Regions from separate parts of the Pseudomonas sp. Cab53 genome, predicted to be linked through region 1. Evidence: predicted binding sites of a transcription regulator. Region 1 holds the regulator's gene; each other region holds the start of a gene.
What was found. Region 1 encodes FliA, which starts transcription of late flagellar genes. Its sites were predicted from a motif close to CTAAAGTTTNNNNNNNNNNNGCCGNTAA; they were not measured.
Positions count from the first base shown of each region.

Region 1 (4,211 bases):
TGTGTCGGTGACCCACGTGGACCCGGGCCAGTCCCTGGCCCAGGCGCTGGAGCCTTTGCTGCGCAAGCGCGTCGTGCTGATCGATACCGCCGGCCTGCAAGCCAGCGATCCGGCCCTGCGCCTGCAGCTCGAGAGCCTGGCCGGGCGCGGTATCAAGTCAAAAAATTATCTCGTGTTGGCAACCACCAGCCAGAAACAGGTTCTAACCGCCGCATACCACAGCTACAAGCGCTGCGGGCTGGCCGGCTGCATCCTGACTAAGCTGGACGAAACGGCAAGCCTGGGCGAGGTGTTGAGCCTGGCGATCGGTCATGAACTGCCGGTGGCCTACCTGACCGACGGGCCGCGGATCCCGGATGATCTGCATCTGCCGCGCCGTCATCAACTGGTCAGTCGTGCCGTGAGTGTGCAAATGCAGGAAGAACCCAGCGAAGAAGCCATGGCTGACATGTTCGCTGATATCTACCACAGCCCATCCAAACAGGTCGGCTGAGGTTATCATGAGTATTTTTTGTACCTACATCGATGGTCTGCCATGCATTGTTCCGTGTGAACGCGCAGCCAGTAATGTGGCCTCCGTCTAAGTAAGACAAGGTAAAGAACGAACATGGGCAGCATGCATCCCGTACAGGTGATCGCGGTGACCGGCGGCAAAGGTGGCGTCGGGAAGACTAACGTGTCAGTGAACTTGTCCCTGGCTCTGGCAGAGCTTGGCCGACGGGTCATGCTGCTGGACGCCGACCTGGGCCTGGCGAACGTCGACGTGTTGCTGGGGCTAACCCCAAAGCGCACGCTGGCGGACGTGATCGAAGGCCGCTGTGAACTGCGCGACGTACTGTTGCAAGGGCCTGGCGGGATTCGCATCGTGCCGGCCGCCTCCGGCACCCAGAGCATGGTTCACCTGACCCCGGCCCAGCACGCGGGCCTGATCCAGGCGTTCAGCGACATCGGCGACAACCTCGATGTGCTGGTAATCGACACCGCGGCCGGCATCGGTGACTCGGTCGTCAGTTTCGTGCGGGCCGCCCAGGAAGTGCTGCTGGTGGTCTGCGATGAACCGACTTCCATCACCGACGCCTATGCCCTGATCAAGCTGCTGAACCGCGACTACGGCATGAACCGCTTCCGCGTCCTGGCCAACATGGCGCAGAGCCCGCAGGAGGGACGCAATCTGTTCGCCAAGCTGACCAAGGTCACGGATCGCTTCCTGGATGTCGCCCTACAATACGTCGGCGCCGTGCCCTACGACGAAAGTGTCCGCAAGGCCGTCCAGAAGCAACGTGCCGTCTATGAAGCTTTTCCACGTTCCAAATGTGCGCTGGCGTTCAAGGCAATCGCCCAGAAGGTCGATAGCTGGCCGCTGCCGGCCAACCCGCGCGGGCATCTGGAATTTTTCGTCGAGCGTCTCGTGCAACAAACAGCAGGGCCCGTGCTATGACAGCCAGCAGTTACAACCACCTCTACAAGAAATCGGCACGGGACGCCCAGTACGAGTTGATCGAGCGTTACGCGCCCCTGGTCAAGCGTATCGCCTATCACTTGCTGGCGCGGCTGCCGGCCAGTGTCCAGGTCGAGGACCTGATCCAGGCCGGCATGATCGGCCTGCTCGAAGTGTCGAACAAATACGACGCGAGCAAGGGCGCCAGTTTCGAGACCTACGCCGGTATCCGTATCCGCGGCGCGATGCTCGATGAGGTCCGCAAGGGCGATTGGGCACCGCGTTCGGTGCACCGCAACACCCGCATGGTGAGCGATGCGATCCGTGCGATTGAAGCTAAAACCGGGCGTGACGCTAAAGATCACGAGGTTGCGGCCGAACTCCAGTTGAGTCTCGATGATTATTACGGGATTTTGAACGATACCTTGGGCAGCCGCCTGTTCAGTTTCGACGACCTGTTGCAGGACGGCGAGCATGAAGGGCTGCACGAGGATGGCGCGAGTGCTCACATGGAGCCATCGCGTGACCTGGAAGATGAACGCTTCCAGAGCGCGCTGGCCGAAGCGATTGCCAATTTGCCGGAGCGTGAGCGACTGGTCTTGGCGCTGTACTACGACGAAGAGCTGAACCTCAAGGAAATCGGTGAGGTCCTGGGGGTCAGCGAATCGCGGGTCAGCCAGTTACACAGCCAGTGCGCAGCCCGTTTGCGGGGGCGTTTGGGGGAATGGCGAGCGCGCTGATACGCAGTGCGGGGGCGCTGCGAACGAGGCTGGCAGGTACTGCACGGTCTCACCCGTTGTGCTGCGCGCTGTTGTCGAGCGTTGTGCCGGATTGATTGAAATGGCGCGTTCAGGTGCTGGACGCGTTTAAGACTGCTTGGAGGTCGAATTGGACAAGAACATGAAAATCCTCATCGTTGATGACTTCTCAACGATGCGGCGGATCATTAAAAACCTGTTGCGTGACCTTGGGTTCACCAACACGGCCGAAGCAGATGACGGGACCACTGCGCTCCCGATGTTGCACAGTGGCAACTTCGATTTTCTGGTCACCGACTGGAACATGCCCGGCATGACCGGCATCGACCTGCTGCGCCAGGTGCGCGCTGATGAAAAACTCAAGCACCTTCCCGTGCTGATGGTCACCGCCGAAGCCAAGCGCGAGCAGATCATCGAAGCGGCCCAGGCCGGTGTGAACGGCTACGTGGTCAAACCCTTCACGGCCCAGGCGTTGAAAGAGAAGATCGAAAAAATCTTCGAACGCATCGGCTAACGGCGCCCCGGGGGGAGCTATGGATAACGAATCTTCAATGGGCGATTTCGAATCGACCCTGAAAAAACATGCCCGTGAACTGGTCGAAAGCCTCGAAAAAGGCCGTTTTGGCGATGCGGTTCAAATGATCCATGAGCTCAACCAGACCCGTGACCGTGGTCTGTATCTGGAAGTGGGCAAGCTCACGCGTGAATTGCACAGCGCGATTGTCAATTTCCAGATCGACCCGCGCATGCCGCAGGCCGAGGAAGTCTCGCAGATCACCGACGCCACCGAGCGCCTGGGGTATGTGGTCAAGCTGACCGAAGCGGCGGCCAACCGCACCATGGATTTGGTGGAGAGCGCCACGCCGCTGGTCAATGGCCTGAGCGAGGAAGCCCAGGCCTTGAGCACCGACTGGGGTCGGTTCATGCGTCGCGAGGTGGGGGCCGAGGAGTTTCGCGAGTTGGCCCGCCGGGTCGACGGTTTCCTGACGCGCAGCAGCAGCGAAAACCGCGCCGTCGCCAGCAACCTCAACGACATCTTGTTGGCCCAGGACTATCAGGACCTGACCGGCCAGGTGATCAAGCGCGTGACCCAACTGGTTACCGAAGTGGAAAGCAATTTGCTCAAGCTGGTGTTGATGGCCAGCCAAGTCGACCGCTTTGCGGGCATCGAACACGACCGTGAAGCGATGCTTGCTGAAAAAGATCCACAAAAACATCTCTCTCAGGGTGAAGGTCCGCAAATTCATGCCGATAAAAGAGAAGACGTTGTGTCCGGTCAGGACGATGTGGACGATTTGCTGTCCAGCCTTGGATTTTAGCCTGTTTTAGGAGCACCCCATTAATGAGCTTCGGCGCCGATGAAGAGATCCTTCAGGATTTCCTGGTTGAGGCTGGCGAGATTCTTGAGCAACTGTCCGAGCAATTGGTCGAGCTGGAAAGCCGGCCGGATGATGCGGATCTGCTCAACGCAATTTTTCGCGGTTTCCACACTGTAAAAGGAGGCGCCGGCTTCCTCCAGCTCAACGAGCTGGTGGAGTGCTGTCACATTGCCGAAAACGTGTTCGACATCCTGCGCAAGGGTGAGCGTCGCGTTGATTCGGAGCTGATGGACGTGGTGCTTGAAGCGCTGGATGCGGTCAACAGCATGTTCAGCGAAGTGCGCGAGCGCTCGCCGATTACCCCTGCCACGCCTGAGCTGCTCGCTGCGCTGTCGCGCCTGGCCGAGCCTCAGTCGGCGGATGAAACCGCTGCCGTGGCCGAGCCGGTCATTGAAGAACCGGCCGTCGAGGAACCCGTCGCCGAGGAATCGGGCGACATCACCGATAACGAATTCGAACAACTGCTGGACTCCCTGAGCGCCGCCAAGGCCCAGGCCGAGGCGCCGGCGGCTCCGGCTGCCGCACCGGCGGGCGATGCCGCTGCCAGCGATGAAATCACCGACGCCGAGTTCGAGTCGTTGCTCGACCAGTTGCATGGCAAGGGCCAGTTCGCCGTCGATGCCGTCGCGCCTGCGG
Region 1 covers NZ_AP021902.1:1,724,574-1,728,784, forward strand. The annotation lists gene flhF (flagellar biosynthesis protein FlhF) at 1-493, shown strand, start outside; gene fleN (flagellar synthesis regulator FleN) at 608-1,438, shown strand; gene fliA (RNA polymerase sigma factor FliA) at 1,435-2,178, shown strand; gene KI241_RS07525 (chemotaxis response regulator CheY) at 2,339-2,710, shown strand; gene KI241_RS07530 (protein phosphatase CheZ) at 2,730-3,515, shown strand; gene KI241_RS07535 (chemotaxis protein CheA) at 3,539-4,211, shown strand, end outside.

Region 2 (4,211 bases), 3.1 Mb from region 1:
GCGGTGGGCGAGGTTGCGCACCTCGTCCGCCACCACGGCAAACCCGCGTCCGGCTTCACCGGCCCGAGCGGCCTCGATCGCGGCGTTGAGGGCCAGCAGGTTGGTCTGCTGGGAAATGCTGGTGATCACCTCCAGGATCTGGCCAATGTTCACGGTTTTGCTGTTCAACGTCTCGACGTTGTTGCTCGACGTGCTCAGCAGCTCGGAAAGGCGATTCATCGCGGCAATGCTGCGGTCTACCACGTGCTGGCCGTCCTCGGCCAGGCCACGGGCGTCGCTGGCCTGATGGGACGCCTGGGCGGCATTGCGGGCGATCTCCTGGGCGGCGGCGCCCAGTTGGTTGATCGCGGCGGCCACGCTGTTGGTGCGGCTCGATTGTTCGTCGGAGTTGACCATTGACGAGTTCGACGCGCTCACCACGCGCAGGGCGACTTCATTGACGTGTTCGGTGGCGGAGGACACTTCGCGGATCGAACCGTGGATGCGCTCGACGAAACGGTTGAAGGCGATGCCCAGAATGCCGAATTCGTCCTGGTTCTGGATCGTCAGGCGCTTGGTCAGGTCGCCTTCACCGTCGGCGATGTCTTCCATGGCCCGGGTCATGGTGTGCAGCGGCTGGATCAGCAGGCGGATCAGCATGCTCAACAGCGCGATGATGAAGATCACGGCAATGATCGTCGCCACGACTGCCGAGGTACGGAAATCGCTCAGCATCGCGTAGGCCAGGTCTTTATCCACCGAGACCCCGACGTACCAGTTCACCGAAGGCAGGCCCTTGATCGGCACGAAAGTGACAATGCGCGAGTGGCCGTCCACCTCGACTTCGGTGATCTGTTCGCTGATTTTCGGCGTGTTGCCTGGGTAGGCTTCGGCCAGGGTTTTCATGACCAGGGCCTTGTCCGGGTGCACCAGGATCTTGCCATCGGCGCTGACCAGGTAAGCATAGCCCATGCCATCGAAGTCCACGGTCTTGAGGTTGTCGACAATGGCTTGCAGGCTCAGGTCGCCGCCCACGACGCCGACGGTCTGTGTGGCGTTCCGGGCAGCACTGGCAATGGAGATGATCAGCCCGCCACTGGCGGCGTCGATGTACGGTTCGGTCAGGGTCGAGGTGCTGCTGCTCTGCGCGCCCTTGTACCAGGGGCGTACGCGAGGGTCGAAGCCGTCGGGCATCTTCGCGTCGGGGCGAATGATGAAGCTGCCCTGGGCGTCGCCCAGGTAGGAAGCCATGAAGGTTGCGGTCAGTGCTTTCTGCTCCAGCAGCCGGGTGACGCTGGCGGAGTCCGGGCTGGCGGAAATGTTCTGGGCCAGGTTTTCGATGAGCAGGATCCGCCCGCTGAGCCAGGTCTGGATGTTGCTCGCGGTGACCTCGGCCATTTCATGCAGGTAGCCGTCGAGGTCGTCGCGGATGGCATTGCGTTGCAGGTAATCGTTGTATGACGTGAAGGAGGCGAAGGCGGCAACGACGATCAGGGCGGCGGCAAGGAGGATTTTATGGCTGAAACGCAGGTTTTTCTTCATGGTTCGAGGTTCCGCTGAATCTTATGGCTCTGGGCGTGCTTTTATATGGAAAGTTCGCTAAATATCGCCGTATTGAAAAAAGCTGATATTTCCATCTCCCTGGGAATTATCCGACCTTGTTTTCAGTAGGGTCTGTCATTTGGTATCGGCCAAGCAGGGCCACAGATTAACCACAGGTGACGAAATGCCTGACTCACTCAAGCTTGTTATCGGCGCCGACCCGACCGGCCAACCCCTCTCCCAGGCGATGCGCCTGGCGAACCGCCACGGCTTGGTGGCGGGCGCCACCGGCACCGGCAAGACCGTGACCTTGCAGCGCCTGGCCGAAGCGTTCAGCGATGCGGGTGTGGCGGTGTTCGCGGCGGACATCAAGGGCGACCTGTGCGGCCTCGGCGCTGCCGGCAACCCCCAGGGCAAAGTGGCCGAGCGGATCGCCGGCATGCCTTGGCTCGGCCACACGCCCCAGGCCTATCCGGTGACGTTGTGGGACATCCACGGCCAATCCGGTCATCCACTGCGCACCACCTTGAGTGAAATGGGCCCGTTGCTGATCGGCAGCCTGCTGGAGCTCACCGACAGCCAGCAGTCGGCGCTGTACGCCGCGTTCAAGGTGGCTGACCGTGAAGGGCTGTTGCTACTTGACCTCAAGGACCTCAAGGCGTTGCTCAACCACCTCAGGGACAACCCCGAGTTGCTGGGGGACGACGCGGCGCTGATGACCACCGGTTCCAGCCAGGCCTTGCTAAGACGCTTGTCCAGCCTGGAGCAGCAAGGTGCGGAAGCGTTGTTCGGCGAGCCGGCCTTGCAGCTCGAAGACATCTTGCAACCGGCCAGCGATGGCCGGGGACGCATCCACCTGCTGGACGCCAGTCGGCTGGTCCATGAGGCGCCGAAAGTCTACGCGACCTTCCTGCTGTGGCTGCTGGCCGAGTTGTTCGAACAGTTGCCCGAGCGCGGCGATGCGGACAAACCGCTATTGGCGCTGTTTTTCGACGAGGCGCACCTGTTGTTCGCCGGCACGCCCAAGGCCTTGCAGGAGCGCCTGGAACAAGTGGTGCGGCTGATCCGTTCCAAGGGTGTCGGGGTGTATTTCGTGACCCAGTCGCCGGGCGATTTACCAGACGATGTACTGGCGCAATTGGGCTTGCGTATCCAGCACGGCTTGCGGGCTTTCACCGCCAAGGAGCAGAAATCCCTGCGGGCGGTGGCGGACGGTTTTCGCCCGAACCCGCAGTTCGATGCCTTGGCGGTGCTGACCGAGCTGGGCATCGGCGAAGCCCTGGTGGGCACCCTGCAGGAAAAAGGTACGCCGGAAATGGTCCAGCGCGTGCTGGTGGCACCACCGCAATCGCGCATCGGGCCGTTGAGCGAGGCCGAGCGCGCCGCGTTGATCGCCCGCTCGCCACTGCAAGGGCGCTATGACAAGCCCATTGATCGCGAGTCGGCCTATGAAGTGTTGATGGGGCGTAAAGGGCTGGAACCTGAGGCCGAGGCCGCGCCGGACAAACCGGCGGCTGAACAGCCGAGCCTTGCCGACAGGGCCGGGGAGTTCCTCGGCACGGCAGCGGGGCAGGCGCTCAAGTCGGCAATGCGTCAGGCGGCCAACCAGTTGGGCCGTCAACTGGTGCGCGGGTTGATGGGCTCATTGCTGGGCGGCAGCAAGCGCCGCCGGTAGTCAGGACCGAGTCGCGCCCTTCGCCAGCAGGGGAATTTTGCCGACACAGGATTTCTGCTCGACGCAATCCCTGTGGGAGCGGGCTTGCTCGCGAAGGCGCTGGGTCAGCCACTTATTCTTAAATGACAGACCGCTTTCGCGGGCAAGCCCGCTCCCACAGAAGGGCCGAGGTGAGCACAATTTTTGTGGCCGCTGAAAAACGCTTGTGGGAGCGAGCTTGCTCGCGAAGGCGCTGGGTCAGCCACTTATTCTTAAATGACAGACCGCTATCGCGGGCAAGCCCGCTCCCACAGAAGGGCCGAGGTGAACACAATTTTTGTGGCTGCTGAAAAACGCTTGTGGGAGCGAGCTTGCTCGCGAAGGCGTTGGGTCAGCCACTTATTCTTAAATGACAGACCGCTATCGCGGGCAAGCCCGCTCCCACAGAAGGGCCGAGGTGAACACAATTTTTGTGGCCGCTGAAGAACGCTTGTGGGAGCGGGCTTGCTCGCGAAGGCGTTGGGTCAGCCACTTATTCTTAAATGACAGACCGCTATCGCGGGCAAGCCCACTCCCACAGAAGAGCCGAGGTGAACACAATTTTTGTGGCCGCTGAAAAACGCTTGTGGGAGCGAGCTTGCTCGCGAAGGCGTTGGGTCAGCCACTTATTCTTAAATGACAGACCGCTTTCGCGGGCAAGCCCACTCCCACAGAAGAGCCGAGGTGAACACAATTTTTGTGGCCGCTGAAAAACGCTTGTGGGAGCGAGCTTGCTCGCGAAGGCGATCGACTGGACGAAGCAACGTCTCAAGTCTTGGGGCGCGCGTGCGCCGCCAGGCGCTCCAGCGCCGCCCGCAGGTTGGGATCGCTGATGCCCTCGGCCGTGGACTGGATGGTCGCGGCGGCATCCTGGGACAGGTCCAGCGTGTGCCCCTTGGCACCGACCTGCACGGTAGGCGGCTGGACCTTGAACTGGATCCGCACCAGGCCGGCGAACTCTTCGAACGCCTGCAACTGGCGCAGCAGGCGTTTTTGC
Region 2 covers NZ_AP021902.1:4,897,829-4,902,039, reverse strand. The annotation lists gene KI241_RS21405 (methyl-accepting chemotaxis protein) at 1-1,521, opposite strand, end outside; gene KI241_RS21400 (helicase HerA-like domain-containing protein) at 1,706-3,196, shown strand; gene KI241_RS21395 (DciA family protein) at 3,983-4,211, opposite strand, start outside.
Region 2: the regulator FliA is predicted to act here: its motif matches at 1,664-1,691, upstream of KI241_RS21405 (methyl-accepting chemotaxis protein).

Region 3 (4,211 bases), 1.3 Mb from region 1:
TTACCGGCCAGGCAAACGTCTGTATATGTATATACAAATTACGCACGATGAGGTTGAACCATGTCCGCCTTCTTTGCCGAACGCGCGCTGCTGCCTAGTGGATGGGCCAACGATGTACGCCTTGAGGTCAACGCGGCAGGCGTGCTGACCCATATCCAGGTCGATTCCCACGCAGACGGCGCCGAACGCCTGGCGGGGCCGCTGCTGCCGGGCATGCCGAACCTGCACTCCCATGCGTTCCAGCGCGCCATGGCCGGCCTGGCGGAAGTGGCGGGCAACCCCAACGACAGTTTCTGGACATGGCGCGACCTGATGTACCGGCTCGTCGGAAAAATCAGCCCCGACCAGCTCGGCATCATCGCCCGGCAGCTGTATATCGAAATGCTCAAGGCCGGCTACACCTCGGTCGCCGAATTCCATTACGTGCACCACGATACCGACGGCACGCCTTACGCCGACCCGGCGGAACTGGCCTTGCGCATCAGCCAGGCCGCCAGCGATGCCGGGATCGGCCTGACGTTGTTGCCGGTGCTCTACAGCCATTCCGGTTTCGGCGGCCAGGCGCCCAATGACGGGCAGCGGCGCTTCATCAACAGTACCGAGAACTACCTCAAACTCCAGTCACGCTTGCAGCCGATCCTGGCCAGGCAACCCACCCAGGCCCTGGGTTTGTGCTTCCACTCCCTGCGTGCGGTGACACCTGAGCAGATCCGCGACGTGCTGGCGGCGAGCGATCGCCAGTGCCCGGTGCATATCCACATCGCCGAGCAGCAGAAGGAAGTCGACGACTGCCTGAGCTGGAGCGGCGCCCGCCCATTGCAATGGCTGTACGAAAACGTCGAGGTGGACCGGCGTTGGTGCCTGGTCCATGCCACCCACGCCAACGCCCACGAGGTCAGCCTCATGGCCAGGAGCCAGGCGATTGCCGGCCTGTGCCTGACCACCGAGGCCAACCTGGGCGACGGGATTTTTCCGGCCGTGGACTTCCTCGTCCAGGGCGGCCGGCTGGGCATAGGTTCCGACAGCCATGTGTCATTGAGCGTGGTGGAAGAACTGCGTTGGCTGGAATATGGCCAGCGCCTGCGGGATCAACGGCGCAACCGCTTGTATCGGACGGATCAGCCGATGGTCGGGCGGACTTTGTTCGATGCCGCACTGGAAGGCGGCGCCGAGGCGCTGGGGCAACCGATCGGCGCCCTCGAAGTCGGCAAGCGTGCCGACTGGCTGGTGCTCGATGGCCAGGACCCGTATCTCGCCACCGCGCAGGGCGACGGGATCCTCAATCGGTGGCTGTTTGCCGGCGGGGATCGCCAGGTTCGCGATGTAATGGTGGGCGGGAAATGGGTGGTGCGCGACGGTCGTCACGCCGCCCAAGAGGACAGCGCCCAGGCGTTTACCCAGGTGTTGCGCGAGCTGTTGGGCTGACACGGATAAACATGTGGGAGCGGGCTTGCTCGCGAAGGCGGTGTATCAGTCGACATAACCGTTGACTGATACACCGCCTTCGCGAGCAAGCCCGCTCCCACATTGGCTATTCGGAAGCAGTTAATCCGACGTCTTGGCCATCTGCCGATCCGACGCTCGCCAGATCAACCGTGTCGTGTCATAGCCCTGCTGGCGCGCCTTGCTCAGCAGCTCTTCGCGTACGACGCTGTTGACGGTGGGTGTGCGGGACAGCAACCACATGTAGCGACGGCTCGGGTCGCCGACGATGGCGGTCTTGTAGTCGTCGCTGACGTACAACACCCAATACTGCCCTTTCGCCACGCCCGGCACGATCCGCGAGAACCAGTTGTCGAATTGGACCCAGAGCTTGTCGGTCTTGCCCGGCACCTGCGGCGTGGCGGTGCCACGGGCTTCTTCCCACTGCCAGTCCGAGGTCAGGCAGCGATTGAGCACGCCCACGTTGCCGTCAGGCTTGAGGGTGTAATGGGCTTCGGATTGCGCACAGTTGCGCTGGAAATACATCGGCAGGCGGGCCAACTCGTACCAGGTCCCTTGGTAACGCTTGAGGTTGACGCTGTGGACAGTCTTGGGCGCCAACGGGTCTTCGCCAGAAGTGGCACAGCCAGCCAAAACCAGGCCGGCTAAAAGTACTAACAATAACCGCATTATTTTTCTCCCGCAGGCACCTAGCGGCCGACACAGGCCACTAGCCCCGGTTTACTTCAGGCCTTGGCCGGAAAACATCAACACTTTGTCACCGGCGTACTGCACGCTGATAAAGCTTTTCTGGTCGCCCCAGGTGCAACTGGACATGCCAAGCGCGCCCGAGCAATCGGTCGGTTTCCCCAGCAACGCTTCGACTTCGGCCTTGGGCATGCCGGCTGACAGCTTCGAATAGTTTTCCTGGTTGACCTTGCTGCATGCCGTCAATACGACGCACACGAACAACAGGGCGATAGAGCGCAGTGACATGGTGTAACTCCTGGAACGGAAGGGGGTGGCTAGGGTGCCAACCAGAACCTTAGAAGAGAAAACCCTCTTCTGGTTCCCCGACAACCCCAGTATTTATTGGCCTCGGATGCGCCGTTTCGTCGGTAAATCAATCAGTTTGTGACGGTGTTGGCCATTTCGTCGGGATCGCGGCACCGGGCGCTGATCCTTAGCGCCCGCCGGCCGATAAAAAGAGCAGCGCAAAGCCCTGCGTTATGGCAAATTGCCTCCCTTCCTGACCAGCTCCTCTGCGGTAGCGCTCTTAATGACCAGAAACATGAAATTCAGCCACAAAATCCTGCTGGCTGCCGCCCTCGTGGTAGCCGTTGCATTCGCCTGTTTCATCCTGTTCAACGACTACCGTCAGCGCCAGAGCCTGAACAGCAGCACCGAAACCACCATGCAGGAACTCGGCAGCCTGACCAGTCGCAACATCCAGACCTGGGTCGAAGGACGCATCCAGTTGCTGCAATCGCTGGCCCAGCAGATCGCCATCGACGGCAACAGCGCCGCCAGCCTCAAGCGCGCCGTCGACCTGCCGGCCTACACGGGCAACTTCCAGCTCAGCTATTTCGGCGGCACCGACGGCGTGATGTTCTCGGTCCCGGCCGGCAACCGTCCCGCCGACTACGACCCTCGCGCCCGTGGCTGGTACAAGGCCGCCAACAGCGCCCAGCAGACCATCGTCACCGAACCCTACATCGCCGCCTCATCGGGCAAACTGGTGATCACCGTAGCCACCCCGGTCCAGCGCCAGAACCAGATGATCGGCGTGGCCGGGGCGGACATCGACCTGTCCAGCGTCAGCGCCATCATCAACTCGCTGAACTTCGGCGGCCACGGTCATGCGTTCATCGTCAGCGCCGAAGGCAAGATCCTGATCCACCCGGACAGCAAGCGTGTACTCAAGACCCTGGCCGAGGCCTACCCTAACGGTGCGCCGCAAGTCAGCCCCGGCATGAAGGAGGTCGAACTCGACGGCAAGACCCAGTTCATCTCCTTCACCCGCGTCAATGGCGTGCCGGGCGCAGACTGGTACGTGGCGCTGGTACTGGACAAGGACACCGCCCTGGCGATGCTCAGTGAGTTCCGCACCTCGGCGCTGATCGCCATGGCCATCGCCGTGGTGTTCATCATCGCCCTGCTGGGCATGCTGATCCGTGTGTTGATGCAACCGCTGCTGACCATGGGTCGCGCCATGCATGACATCGCCGAAGGCGAAGGCGACCTGACCCGGCGCCTGACCATCCACGGCCACGATGAATTCGGTGCACTGGGCGTGTCGTTCAACCGTTTCGTCGAGCGCATCCATACCTCGATCCGCGAAGTGGCGTCGGCCACCGGCCAGGTCAACGAAGTTGCCCTGCGCGTGGTCAGTGCGTCCAATTCCTCGATGTTCAACTCCGACCAGCAGGCTTCGCGCACCAGCAGCGTCGCCGCGGCCATCAACCAGCTCGGCGCCGCCGCCCAGGAAATCGCCCAGAACGCCGCGCTCGCTTCGCAGCATTCCAGCGACGCGCGCAACCTGGCTGAAGAAGGCCAGCATGTGGTGGACAAGACCATCACCGCCATGCAGCAGTTGTCCGCCAAGATCAGCGATTCGTGCGGCAACATCGAGACCCTGAACAGCAACACGGTGAACATCGGCCAGATCCTCGAGGTGATCACCAGCATTTCCCAGCAAACCAACCTGCTGGCCCTGAACGCCGCCATCGAGGCCGCCCGGGCCGGAGAAGCCGGTCGAGGCTTTGCAGTGGTGGCCGACGAAGTGCGCA
Region 3 covers NZ_AP021902.1:405,463-409,673, reverse strand. The annotation lists gene KI241_RS01760 (formimidoylglutamate deiminase) at 61-1,425, shown strand; gene KI241_RS01755 (lipocalin family protein) at 1,546-2,115, opposite strand; gene KI241_RS01750 (lipoprotein) at 2,164-2,418, opposite strand; gene KI241_RS01745 (methyl-accepting chemotaxis protein) at 2,702-4,211, shown strand, end outside.
Region 3: the regulator FliA is predicted to act here: its motif matches at 2,599-2,626, upstream of KI241_RS01745 (methyl-accepting chemotaxis protein).

Region 4 (4,211 bases), 1.3 Mb from region 1:
GTAGCGGGCCTGCTGGATCAGCTTGCTCAACTCGACCACGTCGTTGAACGGGGCAATGCTATCGCCTTGGCGCAAGGCGTTCTCGACTTCAGTAACCTTGGCCACGGCATTGTCGGCGTTGGCGCCCAACTTGGATCGGGCCGACTCGCGATCCTGCGTCGCCTGGGTCATGTCGGCAAAAGCGCGCTTGTATTCGTCGAGGTTGGCCAACTGTTGGTTGAGCAGGTCGCGGTCCGCTGGTCGCACGAATCGATCGAGGGCCGCCTGGAGGCTCCCTTGAAGCTTGGCCAGGTAGTCGCTCACGGCTGCCGGCCCTTGTTCGCCGCGACGCATCTCGTAGTCGAGGCGGGCGACTCGAAGGTCCTTGGCCAACTCGTTGAGGCTGGAGATGGAGGCCTGCTTGTCTGCGCGGCTGATCACGCTGCTCAGGCTGTTCCAGCCGGCGAGGGTGCTCAGGAGGGTCATGAACAGCACCAGGCCAAAACCGACGCCCAGTTTGCGATTGACGCTTACATTTCCCAGCTTCTCGGTCAGCCAACTGAACATGTTGATACTCCCCTCGAACCGTTTTATAGGCCTTATGAGGAGAGTATCGACCATAGACGAGCGATCTGTAGGAAATAGGCCGGCGTATTTCCAGGGCGAAGCAATCCGTGCCCCGCCCTGGCTGTTGCCGGTGCTAGACCTTGAACCGACCCACCAACGTCTGCAAGTGAACGCCCAGGCGGGCCAGCTCGGCGCTGGAGGTGGCGGTTTCTTCGCTGGCGGCCGAGGTTTGTTCGGAGACGTCGCGCACATTGAGCACGCTGCGGTTGATCTCTTCGGCCGTGGCGCTCTGCTGTTCGGCGGCCGCGGCGATCTGTTGGTTCATCGATTGGATCGCCGAGACGGTGCGGGTGATGTTTTCCAGGGAACCGCCGGCGCGGCGCGTCAGTTCGACGCTGCTGTCGGTCAGGCCGCGGCTGTTGTCCATGATCGTGGCGACCTGTTGGGTGCCGTTCTGCAGGCCCAGGATCAGCTCTTCGATCTCTTCGGTGGACTTCTGGGTGCGCTGGGCCAGGCTGCGGACTTCATCGGCCACTACCGCGAAGCCACGTCCGGCCTCACCGGCGCGGGCGGCCTCAATGGCGGCGTTGAGGGCCAGCAGGTTGGTTTGCTGGGCCACGGACTTGATCACGTCGAGCACGCTGCCGATCTTGTCGCTTTCGCGCTTGAGGTCGCCCATCGCCGCGGTGGAGTTACCCACTTCGAGTGCCAGGCGTTCGATCTGGGAGATGGCTTCGCCCACCACCCGCTCACCTTCGCGGGCCTGCTGGTCGGCGGCGACGGCGGCTTCGGACGCTTCCTCGGCATTACGTGCCACTTCCTGCACCGTGGCGGTCATTTCATGCATAGCGGTGGCGACCTGGTCGGTTTCCACCTTCTGGCTGTTGACCCCGGCACTGGTCTGTTCGGTGACGGCGGAGAGTTGTTCGGCGGCGCTGGCGATCTGCGTGACGCCTTCGCCGATGCCACCGATCAACTGGCGCAGGCCCACGGTCATGCTGTGCATGGCGCGTTGCAGTTGGCCCAGTTCGTCGCGCCGATCTGAGGTGAGGTTATAGGTCAGGTCGCCAGCGGCTACGCGTTCGGCCACCGTCAAGGTCTGGCCGAGAGGGCCGACGATCTGACGGGTGATGAACAAAGCGGCGACCACACCCAACAGCAGCGCCAGCGCGGCGGCGACGATCAGGACGGTCTTGGCCTGGGCGGCGTCACGGTCACGCACGGCGGTCTGGGAGACGGTCAGTTTCTGGCTGGCGTCCATCAACACCTGGCCTTGCTCGGTCATGCGCTGGAGCGCCGCGGCGTTGTCGATCTGCGAGTCTCGGAACTGGCTGACAGCCGCGCGATAGAGGTTGAACGAGTCGTTGGCCTGTTGCAGGTTGGCCCGATATTCCTCAGGCAACTGCTCGGGCAAACGAGCCAGCAGCTTGAGTACGTTATCGATGGCCTCGAGGGCGGGTTGCTGGGCATCGCTCTTACCGCTGTAGGTATAACCGCGCACCTGATAACGCGCTTGCTGGACCGCTTTACTCAGGGTCACGATGCTGTTGAAGGACGAGATATCGCCCGATTGCAGCAGCGCCTTTTCAACGTCGGCGACGCGGGCCACGGCATTGTCGGCGTTGGCGCCCAGCTTGCTGCGGGCATCTTCGCGGCTGACGGTGGCGCGGGTCATCTGGGCAAAGGCGCCTTTGTATTCCGTGACGGCGGCCAGTTGTTTATCGATCAGCGCCACATCGGCCGGTTGTTCAATCAACTGGCGAGCGGTATTGAGCCCGGCTTCGAGTCGGCCAAGCAGGTCGTTGACCGGTTGTGGTCCTTTCTCGCCGCGTGTGGTGTTGTACTCGATGCTTGCCAGATTCAGGTCCTGGCTCAAGTCGTTGAGACTGGCGATGAACCCCAGCTTGTCGCCCCGGCTGATGACATTGCCCAGGCCGGACCAGCCGGTGAACGCGATCATCACTGTGAGAAACAGCACCAGGCCGAAGCCTGCACCGAGTTTGCGATTAACGCTTACGTTTCCCAGACCCTGGGCAAGCCATCGGAACATGCTGATACTCCCTTGGAGCGTTGAATTGGACTTGTGGGCGCTGTATCGGCGGCTCGGGTGGGATCTGTAGCCATGACGCTGACGAACTTAAGCGTGTGGGGCTTGTGGCGGGGCTCGCCACAGGACGTCAATCAACCGCAGGGCATCAGAACAGCCGTGCAAGCAGCGCCGTGACCGCGGTCTCGACCCGCAGGATTCGCTCGCCCAGTTGCACCGGTTGCAGGCCTGCCTTGCCCAGCAGGTCGATTTCGTAGGGGATCCAGCCACCTTCCGGGCCAATGGCCAGTGTCACCGGCTCCGTCAGCGCCCGGGGGCAGGGCGGGTGGTTGCCCGGATGGCCCACCAGGCCCAGGGTGCCTTGGGTGATGGCCGGCAGGCGGTCTTCGACGAAGGGCTTGAAGCGTTTTTCGATGATGATCTCGGGCAGCACGCTGTCCCGGGCCTGCTCCAGGCCAAGGATCAATTGCTCGCGAATGGCCTCGGGTTCGAGGAACGGCGTCTGCCAGAAGCTCTTTTCCACCCGGTAGCTGTTGACCAGCACCACCCGCGGTACACCCATGGTGGCGACGGTCTGGAACACCCGCCGGAGCATCTTGGGGCGGGGCAGGGCCAGCACCAGCGTCAACGGCAGCTTGGCCGGCGGCGGCTGGTCGAGGCTCACCTGCAGCTCGGCCTCGCGGGCTTCCAGGCGCAGTACCTGAGCCGTGCCCATCAAGCCGCCGAGGCGCCCGACCCGCAGGCTGTCGCCGACGGCGCTGCGGTGGACTTCCTGCATGTGGGTCAGCCGGCGATCACTCAGGATCACCCGGTCCGGCCCGATGAAGTCAGCCTCTTCGAGCAGCAGCAGGTTCACGCTTGGGTCGCAGGCGGTTGGTCGTTGTGGTCGTCAACCGTCTCGTCTTCCGGGTGTTCGCTGCGCTTGCGCACCAGGCCGCCGAACAGCACGCCGATCTCGAACAGCAACCACATCGGCACGGCTAGCAGGGTCTGGGAGAAGATGTCCGGTGGGGTCAGGATCATGCCGACCACGAAGCAGCCGATGATCACGTACGGACGGATCTTCTTCAGGTACTCGACGTCAACGACGCCGATCCACACCAGGAGCACCACCGCCACGGGGATTTCGAACGCCACGCCGAAGGCGAAGAACAGCGTCATGACGAAATCCAGGTAGCTGGTGATGTCGGTCATCATCTCCACGCCTGCCGGGGTGGCGGCGGCGAAGAACTTGAAGATCAGCGGGAACACCAGGAAATAGGCGAAAGCCATGCCGGTGTAAAACAGCAGGATGCTGGACACCAGCAGCGGCACGGCGATGCGTTTTTCGTGCTTGTACAGGCCGGGCGCAATGAAGCCCCAGATCTGGTGCAGGATCACCGGGATCGCCAGGAACAGCGAGACCATCATCGTCAGCTTCAGGGGCGTCAGGAACGGTGACGACACGTCGGTGGCGATCATCGTCGCGCCGGCCGGCAGGTACTGGCGCAGCGGCGTGGAGACGAAGGTGTAGATCTGCTGGGTGAAGGCGAACAGCCCGGCAAAGATAATGAAGACCGCCGCGACGCAACGCAGCAGGCGCGTGCGCAGCTCGGTGAGGTGCGATACCAGCGGCATC
Region 4 covers NZ_AP021902.1:432,533-436,743, forward strand. The annotation lists gene KI241_RS01845 (methyl-accepting chemotaxis protein) at 1-546, opposite strand, end outside; gene KI241_RS01850 (methyl-accepting chemotaxis protein) at 680-2,596, opposite strand; gene KI241_RS01855 (16S rRNA (uracil(1498)-N(3))-methyltransferase) at 2,742-3,449, opposite strand; gene tatC (twin-arginine translocase subunit TatC) at 3,446-4,211, opposite strand, start outside.
Region 4: the regulator FliA is predicted to act here: its motif matches at 2,639-2,666, upstream of KI241_RS01850 (methyl-accepting chemotaxis protein).